3 regions of the Paenarthrobacter sp. FR1 genome follow, and region 1 is predicted to be linked to each of the others. Evidence: riboswitches for the same ligand, from Rfam matches in the RefSeq annotation. Region 1 holds a riboswitch; each other region holds the start of a gene.
The links. A riboswitch is a leader RNA that binds a small molecule or an ion and turns the genes downstream of it on or off. The one in region 1 is predicted to bind glycine.
Positions count from the first base shown of each region.

Region 2: linked by a shared signal. The riboswitch ahead of gcvP (aminomethyl-transferring glycine dehydrogenase) and the one ahead of cycA (D-serine/D-alanine/glycine transporter) in region 1 are both predicted to bind glycine.
Region 3: linked by a shared signal. The riboswitch ahead of gcvP (aminomethyl-transferring glycine dehydrogenase) and the one ahead of cycA (D-serine/D-alanine/glycine transporter) in region 1 are both predicted to bind glycine.

Region 1 is NZ_JBPFSF010000014.1:53,009-58,199, reverse strand. It holds gene ACR30Z_RS20840 (prolyl oligopeptidase family serine peptidase) at 1-284, opposite strand, end outside; gene ACR30Z_RS20835 (FAD/NAD(P)-binding protein) at 345-2,294, shown strand; glycine riboswitch at 2,369-2,468, shown strand; gene cycA (D-serine/D-alanine/glycine transporter) at 2,613-4,073, shown strand; gene ACR30Z_RS20825 (ExeM/NucH family extracellular endonuclease) at 4,156-5,191, opposite strand, start outside.
Region 2 is NZ_JBPFSF010000005.1:373,016-378,206, reverse strand. It holds gene gcvP (aminomethyl-transferring glycine dehydrogenase) at 1-2,488, opposite strand, end outside; glycine riboswitch at 2,638-2,736, opposite strand; gene ACR30Z_RS12820 (PucR family transcriptional regulator) at 2,811-4,301, opposite strand; gene ACR30Z_RS12815 (MFS transporter) at 4,467-5,191, shown strand, end outside.
Region 3 is NZ_JBPFSF010000015.1:2,554-7,744, reverse strand. It holds gene ACR30Z_RS21185 (MFS transporter) at 62-1,612, opposite strand; gene ACR30Z_RS21180 (TetR/AcrR family transcriptional regulator) at 1,687-2,226, shown strand; glycine riboswitch at 2,319-2,416, shown strand; gene gcvP (aminomethyl-transferring glycine dehydrogenase) at 2,579-5,191, shown strand, end outside.

The DNA of each region.
Region 1 (5,191 bases):
TAGTAGAAGTCACCGCGCTTGTTGACCATGGCGATGCGGTCCGTGGAGTCGAGGACCTCCAGGATGCCGGCCTCGACGGCCTGGTACTCGGCGTCTTCCAGCAGGTCTTCGGTGCGCGCGTTTTGCTCGCGGACCCACGCCAGCTGTTCTTCGCCGTGGATGTCTTCAAGCCATACGTTCTCATCCGTGGGCTCAGGCGCAACATCCGCTGCGTGGCGCGGGCCGGAGGCCGGCGCGGTGTCATTCTCGGGAAGTGGCGACTGATCAGCTTCTGTGGTGGTCATCGCCCCATCCAAGCAACACTGTTCCACGGTAAGCAAGTCACGCAGAAGTTAGGCTTGAGCGTGGCTAAATCGCAAATCAACCGTGTTGCCCTGCTGGGGGCTGGCCCTCGGGGCACCAGCGTCCTCGAGCGGTTGCTCGCGAACTGGGCTGCGGAGAGCGTTGAAGGCGCCACGCTGCACATTGATGTCGTAGATCCCTACCCGGCTGGTTCAGGCCACGTATGGCAACCGGAGCAGTCGCGGCTGTTCCTGATGAATACCCAATCGTTCTATCCCACCCTCATTCCTGAGGATCCGAAGCTTGCGCCACCCCTCGCGGGCGGTTCGTTCGACCAATGGCGTGAGGCCCGGCGTCGTGATGGCGAGGGACTCAACGACGCCGAAAAGGCGGAGCTTGCCACCCTCGAGTCACACGATTTCCCCAGCCGTGCCCTGTATGGGCGGTATCTTCGCCAAACGTTGGAGGGGCTGCTGGAACGGCTGCCCGACGGCGTCGAGGTCACCTTCCATAAGACGCTCGCCGTTGCTGCGCATCCCGTGAAACGTGAAAAGGAAGACGGGTTCGACGTCGAACTTGCCAACGGTGCCAGGCTCACCGTCGGCTCCGTGGTCCTCGCGTTGGGCCACATCGAGTCCCGACTGAATCCCGAGCAGCGGTCCTTCAAGAGCGCGGCCGACGAACAGGGCCTGCTCTACTTCCCGCCGGCTCCGCCGGCCGATGTTGACTGGCAGGCAGTGCCGGACAATGAGCCGGTGCTGGTCCGCGGCATGGGCTTGAACTTCTTCGACGTCATGGGCCAGTTGACGGAGGGCCGTGGCGGCAAGTTCGTCGAGGCCGGTTCACCCGGCGCCGGTGTGCTTGAGTACCGGGCCTCGGGCCGGGAGCCGAAGATCATCGCTGCCTCCCGCCGGGGAACGCCGTATCGGGCCAAAGCGGGGCTGGCAGGCTACTATCCCAGCAGCATCACCATGCGGTACCTGACGGAAGATGCCGTTGACCGGTTCCGGGCGGCGGGAATCCAGCCCGGCTTCGATCACGACCTGTGGCCCTTGCTGCACCGCGATGCGCTCTGGGCCTATTACACAACATTGGCCCGATCCCAGCCCACGGCAATCAAGGATCCGGAACAGTTCCTCGCAGACCTTGAGGACGCGCTCCAACCCCATGCGCACACCACTGCCAAGTGGGAAAGCGATGTGGGGGACCTCGTGGAAAAGCACGTTGTTGCCTCCCGCCGACTGAATCTCCGGGGTTTGGCAGCACCGCTCGCCGGCCGGACATTCGCCTCCAGACGAGAGTTGGATGTGGCCATCACTGCTTACCTGGACGATGATGCGCGGCGATCGGCATTGGGTGAGGCCGACCCCGTGAAGATGGCCATCGGTGCCCTCCACACCGGACGGGCAATCCTTAAATCCGTGGTGGCTGACGGTGGAATTACGGACGAATCATGGCTGGCGGGTTTGCGCGGCTGGTTCGAGTCGTTCGTCGAGGGGCTGGCCAGCGGAGCGCCTGCACTTCGGTCGGAGCAGTTGGCCGCCTTGGCGCGTGCCGGCGTCGTGAGTTTTGTGGGACCAGACCCCAAGTTCAGCGTGGACCGGGGCGCGAAAGTGTTCCGGGCGGTGTCGCCGTGGGTCCATGATGCGCCCGTGGAAGCACGGACGCTCGTGGAGGCAATGTCGCCTGCCAACAGGGTGGGCATCAACCTCTCGCCGCTGCTGGAACAGCTCATGGCCGACGGACTGGTGCGTACCAAGATCATGATGGGGGTGGAGGGCACACCCATGCAGACCACGGGCCTGGATGTGGAGCCCCACCCTTATCGGCCATTGGCGGCGAACGGATCCATCACCAAGAACTTGTACGTCCTGGGCCTCCAGTTGTCTGCGTCCCAGTGGGGGACCGCCATCGCTGCGGAGGCGCGCCCGCTCACCGGACCGGCGTACGCCAGCGGACAGCGGACGCTGCGCGATGCCGATGAGATCGCCCGTAGCATTCTGGGCCGCTAGCGACGCGGGGTTGCGACTGCCTCCAGCCTTCGTTACTGTGTGAGCTGCATCACCCACTAGGGTGTGCGCGCTTTTGATCTGCGGCGGGAGAGTCCTGCCCGGTACATCCCGTCAGGCGCCGTAGGAGCAAACCCTCCCCAGGAATCTCTCAGGCCCATGTACCGCCGCGGCGAGGCAACTCTGGAAAGCAGTCCGGCTACCGGGCTCACCGAAGGTGCAAGCAGGCCAACGCCTGCGGAAACTCTCAGGTCCACGTACAGAGCGGGGAGGAACCCGAATCAACGTGGCACCCCGTGCCGCCTGAACGATGGAGTTCCTTTGACGATTCAGCGCCCACCTTCCAGCGATTCACCCCACCTTGAGCGTCAGCTCAGCAACCGCCACATCCAGCTCATCGCCATCGGCGGAGCTATTGGTACCGGCCTCTTCATGGGGTCCGGCAAGACCATTTCAGCGGCTGGTCCGTCCGTCATTTTCGTGTACATGATCATCGGCTTCATGCTCTTCTTCGTCATGCGTGCCATGGGCGAGCTGCTGCTGAGCAACCTGAACTACAAGTCCTTCAGCGACTTCGCCGCCGACCTGCTGGGGCCGTGGGCCGGCTTCTTCACCGGCTGGACGTACTGGTTCTGCTGGGTCATTACGGGCATCGCGGACGTGATCGCGATTGCCGGGTACTCCCAGGAACTTTGGCCATCCCTGCCGCTCTGGGTGCCGGGCCTGATCACCATCGGCATCCTCCTTCTCCTCAACCTGGCCACCGTGAAGGCTTTCGGTGAGACGGAGTTCTGGTTCGCGCTCATCAAGATCGTGGCCATCGCGGCCCTCATCATTGTTGGCCTGTTCATGATCTTCAGCGGCTTCCAGTCCGATGCCGGACCGGCCAGCTTCACCAACCTGTGGAGCCATGGCGGCTTCTTCCCCAACGAGTTCATGGGCTTCGTGGCAGGCTTCCAGATCGCAGTGTTCGCGTTCGTGGGCATCGAACTGGTGGGCACCACCGCCGCTGAGGCCAAGGACCCGGAGAAGAACCTTCCCAAGGCCATCAACTCGATTCCCATCCGGGTGCTGCTGTTCTACGTAGGTGCCCTCATTATCCTGATGTCCGTCACTCCGTGGACCCAGTTCGCCGCCGGGCACAGCCCGTTCATCGCCATGTTCTCGCTCGCCGGTCTTGGGGCAGCGGCCACCGTGGTGAACCTGGTGGTGCTCACATCGGCCATGTCCTCGGCCAACTCCGGCATTTACTCCACGTCCCGCATGGTGTTCGGCCTCGCCCAGGAGGGCGACGCGCCCAAGGTGTTCGGCGCCCTCTCCGGACGCAAAGTACCCCGCAACGCCCTGTTCCTGTCCTGCGTCCTGCTGCTGTCCGGCGTCGTCCTCATGTACGCCGGTTCGGACATCGGCAAGGCGTTCGACATGGTGACCACCGTGTCCGCAGTGTGCTTCGTCTTCGTATGGTCGATCATCCTGGCCAGCTACCTTGCATTCCGGAAACGTCGTCCGCACCTGCACCAATCCTCGGCGTTCAAGATGCCCGGTGGCGTGGTGATGGTGTGGGTGGTGTTCGCGTTCTTCGCTTTCGTGCTCTGGGCCTTGACTACCCAGCCGGACACCCTCGCAGCGCTCCTGGCCACGCCTGTGTGGTTCCTCATTCTTGGAGTTGCCTGGTTCATCCTGCGCCGCCGCCCCGCCCACCTGGCACGCTACGCGGCGTTCCAAGCGGAGCTGCAGCGGGACGCAGAGCGCGTCCAGGAACCGGAGCCCGCAACCAAGTAATGCACGCCTGAACAACAAGAAGCAGGGCCCTTCACGCTGGCTGCGTGAAGGGCCCTGCTTATGTGGCCTTAGCCGGGAATGGTCAGCCCCTCAGGCACTTTTGGTACTCCAACCATGCGAAGGCGTACCGCAGCCAGCCCACAATGTCGTACCACTTGGACGGCTTGACTGGCGGGGTGCACTGCGGCGGGTTCGGACCGCTCGTGGCCACCTTCACCAGAGTCTTCACCACGGTTCCACTCTCGACGGCGGTCAGCACCAGGGTGCCGGTGCCGGCGGCTGCCGCCGCGGGGACCTTGAGGTTCACCGTGGCCGCACCAGCTGTGACCGGGACGGAGCCCAGCGCAACGGCCGCGCCCTGGCCGTCCACGAAGACGGCGTTGAGCGACGCGTTGGCCGGGCTGCCGATCGATGTCAGGTTGAGCTTGGACACGGCCAGCGTGATGGACTCTCCGGCCTTGACCTCGGCAGCAGTGGAGTTGGCTACAGCAACGGAGCGGCGCGCGAAGTCCGGTGACACCGGGTTATGTTCCCTCAGGTACTTGATCCACGCATCGCGATCCACCAAGCCGGTGTCCTTCGTGTTGGCGCCTTCCTTGAAGACCCGGAAGTTGTCACCACCGGTGGCCAGGAAGCTGAAGGTTCCGATCCTGTACTGCTTGGCGGGATCGATCACGGCGCCGTTCACCCAAATACCGGTGATTCGGTCTCCTGCGGGGCGGGCAGCATCGTAGGTGTAGTTGACGTTCTTGGACACCCCCAACTGCTGGTAGGGGCGGCTGGGAATGGTCCCGTCAGCGTTGGTCTGCCACTGCTGCTCCAAAAGGGTCTTGAACTGCGCGCCCGTGAGCGACGTGGTCCACAGGTTGTTCACGAACGGCAGGACCGCGTTGGCCTCGGCGTACGTGATGGTCCCGTCCGGTGCGTAGTAAAGCTCGTTACGCAGTCCGCCCGGGTTCACGACGCCGATCTCCGCCGCACCCAGTTCGGGAGCCTTAAGCGTGTCCACCAGGGAGTCCGCCACGAGGTTGCCCAGCGTGGACTCGCTCGCGCGATCATCCCGCTTGGGGGCGCCGCCCGCCGGGTCCGGGGTGAAGGCCGTGGTGATATCAGCGGTC
Region 2 (5,191 bases), on a different contig from region 1:
GGAAGCCGAAGTCGATGAGGCGCTTGGCCACATCCTCGGCCGTGACACCCGTACGGGCTGTCAGCTCGCGGAGGTCCAGGATGCACTCGTGGGCAACAAGCCCGCCTTCGCCCGTGTACAGGATGGGGAAGTGCTCATCCAGCCGGGAAGCCACGTAGTTGGCGGCCAGCAGCGCGGACTTGGTTGCCTCGGTGAGCCCCTGGCCGCCCATGAGCTTCACGTACGCCCAGGAGATCGGAAGAACCCCGGCGGAACCGTAGCGGGAGGCCGAAATCGCGACGCCGCCTTCGGCAGATTCACTGTTCGCGTCACCGGGCATGAACGGGGCCAGGTGTGCCTTGGCTGCAACCGGACCAACGCCCGGACCGCCACCGCCGTGCGGGATGCAGAAAGTCTTGTGCAGGTTCAAGTGCGAGACATCGCCGCCGAACTTGCCCGGCTGGGCCAAGCCCACCAGCGCATTGAGGTTGGCGCCATCAACGTACACCTGGCCACCGGCTGCGTGGACCGCATCGCAGACTTCGCGGACGTCGGCGTCGTACACACCGTGCGTGGACGGGTAGGTGATCATGATGCAGGACAGGACGTCCTTGTTGGCCTCAATTTTGGCCTTCAGGTCATCGTGGTCGATCGTGCCATCGGACGCCGTCGCCACTACGACGACCTTCATGCCGGCCAACACGGCCGAGGCTGCGTTGGTGCCGTGAGCCGAGGCAGGGATGAGGCAGACGTTGCGCTGGTCATCGCCGTTGGACAGGTGGTAGCCGCGGATGGCCAGCAGGCCTGCGAGCTCACCCTGCGAACCGGCGTTCGGCTGGATGGACACCTGGTCGTAGCCGGTGATCTCAGTGAGGTCGGCTTCCAGGTCTTCGATCAGTTCGCGCCAACCCGCCGTCTGGTGGTCCGGAGCGAACGGGTGGATCGAGGCGAACTCCGGCCAGGAAATGGCTTCCATCTCCGCGGTGGCGTTCAGCTTCATGGTGCAGGAACCCAAGGGGATCATGGTGCGGTCCAGAGCGAGGTCCCGGTCGGACAGCTTGCGGATATAGCGCAACAGCTGCGTCTCGGAACGGTGCGTGTTGAACACCGGGTGCTGCAGGAAATCAGAGGTGCGGACTACGTCTGCGGGCAGCTCGAACCCGGAGGCGTCCCCCACCGGGCCGGCACCAAAGGCGACGGCCACCGAGGACAGGACCTCCGGCGTCGTGGTTTCATCAACCGAAACCCCCACGGTGTCGGCGTCGATGATCCGCAGGTTGATGCCGCGGGCTTCGGCGGCGGCGATGACCTTGTCTGCTTTGCCGGGGACGCGGACGGTGAGGGTGCCGAAGAAGGAATCTGAGACGAGCTCGCGACCAGCCTTCTGCAGCGCAGTGGCAAGGGTGCGGGCGTGGCCGTGGACGGTTTCGGCGATCGCCTTCAGGCCTTCAGGGCCGTGGTAGACCGCGTACATCGAAGCCACGATGGCGAGCAAGGCCTGGGCCGTGCAGATATTGGACGTGGCCTTTTCACGGCGGATGTGCTGCTCGCGGGTCTGCAGCGCGAGGCGGTAGGCGGGGACGCCGGCGTTGTCCTTGGAGACTCCGACGATGCGGCCCGGGAGCGTCCGCTCCATGCCTTCACGGACGGCCATGTAGGCCGCGTGCGGACCACCGAAGAACAGCGGAACACCGAAGCGCTGCGCAGTTCCGACGGCGATGTCTGCACCTTGTTCGCCCGGGGGCGTGATGAGGGTGAGCGCCAGCAAATCGGCGGCCACGGTGACCAGTGCGCCGCGTTCCTTCGCGTCGGAAATGACGCCGGAGTGGTCGAAAACCCGACCCGAAGCACCGGGCTGCTGGAGGACGACTCCGTTGATGTCGCCGTCGGGCAGACCGGCGGAGAGGTCCGCGACCTCCACCTCGAAGCCCAGCGCCTCAGCGCGGCCCTTCACGATGGCGATGGTCTGCGGAAGGAGGTCGGCGTCCAGGACAGTCTTGCCATCCTTGGCCGTCTTGTTCTTGTTGGCCCGGCGCATCAACAGCACGGCCTCGGCCACGGCGGTGGCTTCATCCAGCAGGGAAGCGTTGGCAACGGGCAGTCCCGTGAGGTCCTGCACCATGGTCTGGAAGTTCAGGAGCGCTTCAAGGCGACCTTGGGAAATTTCAGGCTGGTACGGCGTGTAGGCGGTGTACCAGGCCGGAGCTTCGAGGATATTGCGGCGGATGACCGGGGGCGTGACGGTGTCGTAGTAGCCCTGGCCGATCATCTGAACCGCGGTCTTGTTTTTGGAAGCAAGCTTGCGCAACTCGGCGAGGACCTGCACCTCGGTGAGGGCGTCCTGCAGCTTCAGGGCGGTGTCCTGGCGGATGGAATCGGGGACGGCGACGTCTACCAGGCCGTCGACAGAGTCGTAGCCGATGGCCTTGAGCATGGTGTCAACGTCGGCCTGGCGGCGGGCGCCGATGTGCCGGTCCGCGAAGGCGGTGGGGGTTGATTGAACAGTCAAGAGGAACTCCATGATTCAGGCGCCCAATGAGCGCCACGATGATGTGGGGTTCCTCCCCGCTCTGTATTGGACCTGAGAGATTCCGCAGGGATGGTTGCCTGCTTGCACCGTCGGTGAGCCCGGTTGCCCGGACTGCTTTCCAGAGTTGCCTAACCGCGGCGGTACATGGGCCTGAGAGATTCCTGGGGAGGATTTGCTCCTACGGCGCCTGACTGGATGTACCGGCAGGACTCTCCCGCCGCAGATCAAAAGCGTTGCATCACGTCAGTGACACGCTTCACACCATAGCGTGGGGTTTCGCAAAAGTGCAAGCAAGCGGCCCCTACCCGTGCATGGCCTCGTGGATCTGCAGCGCGAACCAGAGTTGCGCCACCGTGGAGGTTTCGCCCATGTCCAGGCCTGTCAGCTCACCAATTTTTCGGATCCGGTAGATGATGGTTTGCCGGTGCGCGAACAGCGCTGAAGCTGTCTTCTGCCACGATCGCTGCGAGTCCAAATACGTCCTCAAAGTGACAATGAGATCGCCATCCTGCCTCTGTTCATAATCGAAAATCGGCCCCAGCAACCGCCGGACCAGAGCCGTTCCTTCCTCGAAACCCGTCAAGCCCAACCATGAGGGCCCCTCCGCATACCGGGCGACGTCCAGCTTGTTCGCGCGGGCCGAACCGAGGGCCCAGAGGGATTCCTGCAGGGCACGCTGGATGTTGGCCACCGCAGCGGGGGCACTGATGCCCAGGGTGGCACTCCCGCCACAGTGGGCCAGGACGTCGTCGTCAACGTCGGCCGGGACCACCACGTGCAGCCGGGTATTCCGCATCAAGGTGACAGAGGCAACCCCGTGCCGCCACAGCTCGATATGCACCCCGGCCAGCCTGTCGCCGTCGTCCGCTTGAATCGAGGCGACCAGAAACCCAGCTGCCGGGACCCCGAAGGCCGCCAACCTGCTTTCCATCTCAGCCGCTCCCAGACGGCCGTCGAAGGCCTGAAGCAAGAACTCGCCCGCGGCCCGGTGCCGGCCTTCCAGCGACAGGACGATGCGCGAGAGCTGCAGTCCCAGCACGGTTGCGGCGTGCAGAAGTACGACGGCGTCCGGGTGCGGTTCGCTGTTGGGCAGCACCACCAAGAGCGCATTGGCATGGGTGGGAATGTCCATGGTCAGCACATGCCTGCCCCGGATTCGGTGCCACTGGAAGTTCTTCCCGGCAGGGGTCACCTGCCCCGACGACGGCGCCCAGGCATCAGCGAGGAACTCCGGGAGTGCCTTCCCATCGGGGTGCCAGGGATGGAGGCAGCGGCGATCCACGACGAACAGGTCCGCGTCCAACTCGGTCGCCAGCCGCTGAACGAGGCTCTGCCAATGGTCCTCGGAGGCACCTGCGGTGCGGAGCAGATCATAGACGCGCGCCGTCTGCCGGAGCCGACGCGACTCTTCGAGCAGCGAGGACTCCGCAACCGACCTGGCGATGGCGATGAACGGCAAGGGATACGGAATATTGACCAGGGGCAAGGGGAGCCGATCGCACGCCGCCAGGAATTCCGCGGTCAGGGTCGGCGCGTGCATCTTCTCTCCGATGGCCAGGGCGCTGGCACCGCTGTCCATCAGGGCCTCCGCGAGCGCCACTTGCCCGTCTGCGTCGGCGGGAATCGAGAGACCATTGGTCATCATGAGTTCGCCGCCCGTGACCCACTCCCAGAGCCGGGGCAGGTCCGAGGTGTGAGCCCAGGTGATGCGGTTATCCATTCCTGCCGAGCCGGCCAGGATTGTCAGGCCCAGCTGCGGTTCGGCGACGAGTTCAGCGACGGTGATTGCCATTGCTACGGCTACCCTTCTCATGCATTTGGCAGTTTTTAGACACTTGTCTAAGCACCCCCGCCATTTGTAGTCAATGTACTTCTATCCTCCGTGACCTGCATCACCAAGACTTCAATTACATACTTCCCCTGCTCAACGATGAGCACTCACGAGAGAGGGTTTGCAATGAGCGCAACCAGCAACCTCATTGATGACGCCCCACTAACCACGTTCCACAAGAAGCTGACATTCTTCGCTTCCGGCGGGCCCTTCATAGACGGCTACGCCTTGTCGATCATTGGTATCGCACTGATCACCATGATTCCCGGCCTGGACATGACGCCTGCAGAGATCGGCTTGGTAGGTGCGGCAAGCCTTGTCGGCATTTTCTTCGGGGGCGGCGTCTTCGGTTGGCTCACCGACAAGATCGGCCGACACAAGATGTACATTGCCGACCTGATCGCCTTGGCACTGTTCTCCGTGCTGAACGGCTTCGCCACCGAGATTTGGCAAGTAGTCCTCTGTCGGTTCTTCCTGGGGATGGCCATTGGCGCCGACTACCCCATCGCCACGTCCCTCTTGGCAGAGTTCCTGCCCAAAAAGCACCGCGGGCGCCTTCTCGGAGCGACGTTTGTTGTCTGGGCGGTCGGCGCGGCCGTCGCGTACGCCGTCGGATATCTGCTCCGCGACACGGGACCCGATGCCTGGCGCTGGATGGTCGCCAGCCCCGCGATCTTCGCCGTTATTACGTTGCTCTTCCGGTTGGGGACTCCCGAGTCCCCACGTTGGCTGCTCTCGCGCGGACGGCGCGAGGAGGCCGAAGCTGTCATCAAGAAGGTCTACGGACAGCAGTATGGGCTGGCTGATATCGCTTCCGACAGCGAGGGACCGGCGAAGCAGGGCAGGTTCCT
Region 3 (5,191 bases), on a different contig from region 1:
GTCCAGGCAAAGGAAGGCCGGGCCGCTGAGCGACCCGGCCTTTCGGTTTTTGGCACCAGTACTACTGCGCCTTCGGCACACGCCGGAGTACGACGGCGGCAAGCACTGCCGCTCCAGCCATCAGGACCAGCCCAATCGCCGCAGTGATGTGGACGCCGGATTCGAAAGCGACCCGGGCGGCGGCGGTGAGTGCTTCCGACAAAGGAGCCGGGAGCGCGGAGGCTGCATCAACAGCGCCTGCCAGTGTTTCCCCGGACTTCCCTGCGGCTTCGGTGGAGACGCCGTCCGGAATGATGAGGTTGTGCTGGTAGGACGCGGTGAGGATGGAGCCCAGCACGGCCGTTCCCAGCAGTGAACCCAGCTCGTAGCCGGTCTCGGAGATGGCCGATGCCGCGCCGGACTTGGCTGCCGGAACGGATGCAAGGATGAGGTCGTTGGAGATGGTCTCCGCTGCACCCACACCCACGGCCAGTACCGTCAGGGCTGACAGCAGGAAGACCGGGCCGCTGCCGTGGTCGCCCACGACGGCAATCAGGTACCCCACGGCGCTCAGCGTCAGTCCGCCGGCCACGACGAATCCTGGCCGCACGCGCTTGACCAACGGCACCACCAGCAGACCTGCGATCACTGTTGCCAAGAGTGCCGGAATCATGGCGATACCTGCCTCCATGGGGGACTGCCCCTCCACCAGTTGCAGGTGCTGTGCGAAGAAGTAGATGAAGCCCGTCATGGAGAACAGGGACAGCACGTTGGCTACGATTGCCGTGCTGAAGACCTTGTTCTTGAACAGGCTGACGTCCAGCATGGGGTTGTCGATCCTCTGCTGCCGACGGACGAAGAGGACACCCATCACCAATCCGAAGAGCATGAAGGCTGCGGCGGATGCCCCGAATCCGTGGACGGCGAATTCCTTGATGCCGTAGACGAACGGCGCCATGGTGAACACCGACAGGGCAATGCTCGGCACATCCACGCGGCCCGGGTTGGCGTCCTTGGACTCCGGAATCAGGACCCGGCCAAAGGCGAGGAGCGGCAGCAGGAGGAAGGTTGCCACCAGGAAGACGGCGCCCCACCAGAAGTGTTCCACCAGCCAACCGCCGAAGATCGGGCCCAAGGCAGCGCCTCCGGAGAAGCCGGCAGCCCAGACTGCGATCGCGAGCCGGCGCCGGTTGGGATCGGTGAAGATGTTCCGGATCAGGGACAACGTGGACGGCATCAGCATTGCGCCGAAGACGCCAAGGGCGGCGCGGCCGGCTATGAGCCATTCAGCGGAAGGCGCGAACGCCGTAGCAGCCGAAACCGCCGCGAAGCCGGTGCTGCCGATCAGGAGCAGCCGTCGTCGTCCTACCCTGTCGCCGAGGTTGCCCATGGAGACGAGGAGTGCGGCCAGCACCAGCGGATAAGCGTCGACGATCCACAGAAGCTGCACGCCACCTACGTCCAGGGAGCGGGCAATTTCCGGCAGGGCGAACGTGAGCGCGGTGTTGTCGACGGCCACCAGCAGCACCGGGAACATCAGGAGTGCAAGGGCCGTCCAGTCGCGCCACGGTGCTGCCGGGCCCTTGGTGGGCTGAGCGGAACGGGGTGCTTGGGTTGAGGACGGCGAGAACATGGTTCTTACTGTACCGTCCAGACGGTATAGTTTCAAATAGGTCCCCCAGCAAGCCTTTAGGGAATGATGTACACATGCCACGAAAACCAGTTGCCCGGGACGCCGTCCTGGATGCCTACGAAGCCCTCCTTATCGAGGTAGGGGAGCGCGCCGCCACGCTTGACGCCGTCGCCAAGCGGGCAGGGGTGTCCAAGGGTGGGCTGCTCTACCACTTCCCCAACAAGGAAGCCCTGATCGGCGCCCTGTTGGAGCGCCTGGATCTGTTGGCAAAGGAAGACATCGAACAGATGAAGGCTGCGCCGGACGGTTCAGCCGCATACTTCATCCGCTCCTCGCTATGGGCCGGTACTCCCATGGACCGCGCTTTCGTAGCCGCCACCCGCCTGGCCGAGGTAGCCCATGAAGAGACCAGGCGCAGGTTCGCCGGCATCCAGCAACAGTGGCTGGACGTCCTGGCGGAGGACGTTGGCCCGGAAGTCGCGAAGGCCGTCAGTTACATGGGCGACGGCCTGTATTTCAACGCAATGTTTGAGGGCGGTCAGGGAGACGGCAACGCCGGGCGGGAGGCCGACGTCGAGATCCTGCTGGGAGTCTTGGACCGCCTGCGGAAGTAGCGGGACATCCATTTGCGGCGGCGCCCGCCGCGTAGGACAATTAACCCTTGTGGCCTGCCCTGATCGGGGCCGCGTACAACTGAACATGCCTTTGATCTGCGGCGGGAGAGTCCTGCAAGCACGTGATGCAGGCGCCGTAGGAGCAAACCCTCCCCAGGAATCTCTCAGGCCCACGCACCGCCGCGGCGAGGCAACTCTGGAAAGCAGCAGACGTCCCAGGACGTTGTGCTCACCGACGGTGCAAGCGTGTTTGTTCAAACAACGCGCGGAAACTCTCAGGTCCAATACAGAGCGGGGAGGAACCCGAGCCACTGTGGCGTACCCAACGCCGCCCAAGTATTGGAGTTCCTTCGTGACGGTTAGTTCTGCCTCCACCACCTTCGTCGATCGGCATATCGGCGCCCGCCGCCAGGCCGACATTGAGACCATGCTCAAGTCCGTCGGCTACGACACCGTCGATTCGCTGGTCGACACCGCCGTTCCGAACGACATCCGCCAGGACGTCGCCCTCACCTTGCAGAACGCGCTGAGCGAAGTTGAGGTCCTTGCCGAGCTGCGCAAGCTCGCCTCCAAGAACAAGACGGCCGTCCAGATGATCGGCCAGGGCTACTACGACACCGTCACCCCGCCGGTCATCCGCCGCAACATCCTTGAATCCCCGGCCTGGTACACCGCTTACACCCCGTACCAGCCCGAAATCTCGCAGGGCCGCCTTGAAGCACTCCTGAACTTCCAGACCATGGTGCAGGACCTCGTTGGCCTGCCGATCGCCAACGCCTCCCTGCTGGACGAAGCAACCGCCGTGGCCGAAGCCGTCCTCATGATGCGCCGCGCCAACAAGAACAAGGCCGTGCAGGACGGCAAGACTGTGCTCGACGCAGACTGCCTGCCGCAGACCATCGCCATCGTGAAGGGGCGCGCCGAGGCTCTCGGCTTCGAGGTTGAGGTTGCCGATCTTTCCGCTGGCCTTCCGGAAGGTGCCATCAACGGCGTCGTCCTCCAGCAGCCCGGTGTTTCCGGCCGCGTCTTCGACCACTCCGCCGTCATTGCCGAAGCTAAGGAACGCGGTGCCCTGGTCACCGTTGCCGCCGACCTCCTTTCCCTGACGCTCATCACCCCTCCTGGTGAGCAGGGCGCCGACATCGCTGTGGGTTCCGCCCAGCGCCTGGGTGTTCCGCTGTTCTTCGGCGGCCCGCACGCCGCCTACATGGCCGTCCAGAAGGGCCTCGAGCGTTCCATGCCGGGCCGCTTGGTGGGCGTTTCCAAGGACGACGCCGGTGTCCCCGCCTACCGCTTGGCGTTGCAGACCCGCGAACAGCACATCCGCCGCGAAAAGGCCACGTCCAACATCTGCACCGCGCAGGCGCTGCTGGCCATCGTCGCTTCGATGTACGCCGTCTACCACGGCCCCGAAGGCCTGAAAGCGATCGCCGAGACCGCCCACAGCCACGCCCGCACGCTCGCAGCGTCCCTGAAGGCTGCCGGCGTCGAGGTCCTCCACGGTTCGTTCTTCGACACCATCACCGTCCGCGTCCCGGGCAAGGCAGCAGAGATCGTCGCCGCCGCCGAGGCCAAGGGCATCAACCTGCGTGGCGTCGACGCTGATTTGGTGGGCATCTCTGTAGACGAGACGACGACGGCGGCGGTTGTGGCCGACGTCGCGGGCGTGTTTGGCGCTTCGGTCACCGAAGCCGCTGAGGGCTTTGCACTCGAAGGTTCCGTTGAGCGCACCAGCGAGTTCATGCAGCACCCGGTATTCAACACCCACCGCTCCGAAACCCAGCTCCTGCGCTACATCCGCAAGCTCTCTGACCGCGACCTCGCGCTGGACCGCACCATGATCCCGCTCGGTTCCTGCACCATGAAGCTCAACGCCACTGCCGAGATGGAAGCCATTTCCTGGCCGGAGTTCGCCTCCATCCACCCGTTCGCTCCGGATTCCCAGACCGAGGGCTGGCGTGAGCTCATCAGCGACCTCGAAGCCCAGCTGACCGAAATCACGGGCTACGACCAAGTCTCCATCCAGCCCAACGCCGGTTCCCAGGGCGAGCTCGCGGGCCTGCTGGCCATCCGCGGCTACCACCTCTCCAACGGCGACGACCAGCGCAACGTCTGCCTCATCCCCGCCTCCGCGCACGGCACCAACGCAGCCTCGGCTGTGCTGGCCGGGATGAAGGTCGTGGTGGTGGCCACAGCTCCCGATGGCACCATCGACCATGTTGACCTCAAGAACAAGATCGAAGCCCACCGCGACGCCCTATCGGCCATCATGATCACCTACCCGTCCACGCACGGTGTCTACGACGCCGACGTCCGCGAAGTCTGCGATGCCATCCACGAGGCCGGCGGCCAGGTCTACATCGACGGCGCCAACCTCAACGCGCTCGTGGGCCTGGCCCAGCCGGGCAAGTTCGGCGGCGACGTATCGCACCTGAACCTGCACAAAACCTTCTGCATCCCGCACGGTGGCGGCGGACCCGGCGTTGGCCCGGTCGCAGCCAAGGCGCACCTCGCGCCGTTCATGCCCGGTGACGCAGCATCCTGGACCGAAGGCAACGACGTCCCGATCTCGGCATCACGATTCGGTTCCGCCGGTGTCCTCCCGATCTCCTGGGCCTACGTAAAGCTCATGGGCGGCCAGGGCCTCACCGAAGCCACCAAGTCCGCGCTGCTGGCCGCCAACTACATCGCTTCCCGCCTCAACGACCACTTCCCGGTGCTCTACACAGGTGAAGGTGGCCTCGTAGCCCACGAGTGCATCCTGGACCTCCGTGAACTGACCGCAAAGACCGGCGTCACCGCCGAAGACGTGGCTAAGCGCCTCATCGACTTCGGCTTCCACGCTCCCACCCTGGCCTTCCCGGTAGCCGGCACGCTGATGGTTGAGCCCACCGAGTCCGAAGACCTCGTGGAGATTGATCGCTTCATCGAAGCCATGATCACCATCCGCAAGGAAATCGACCAG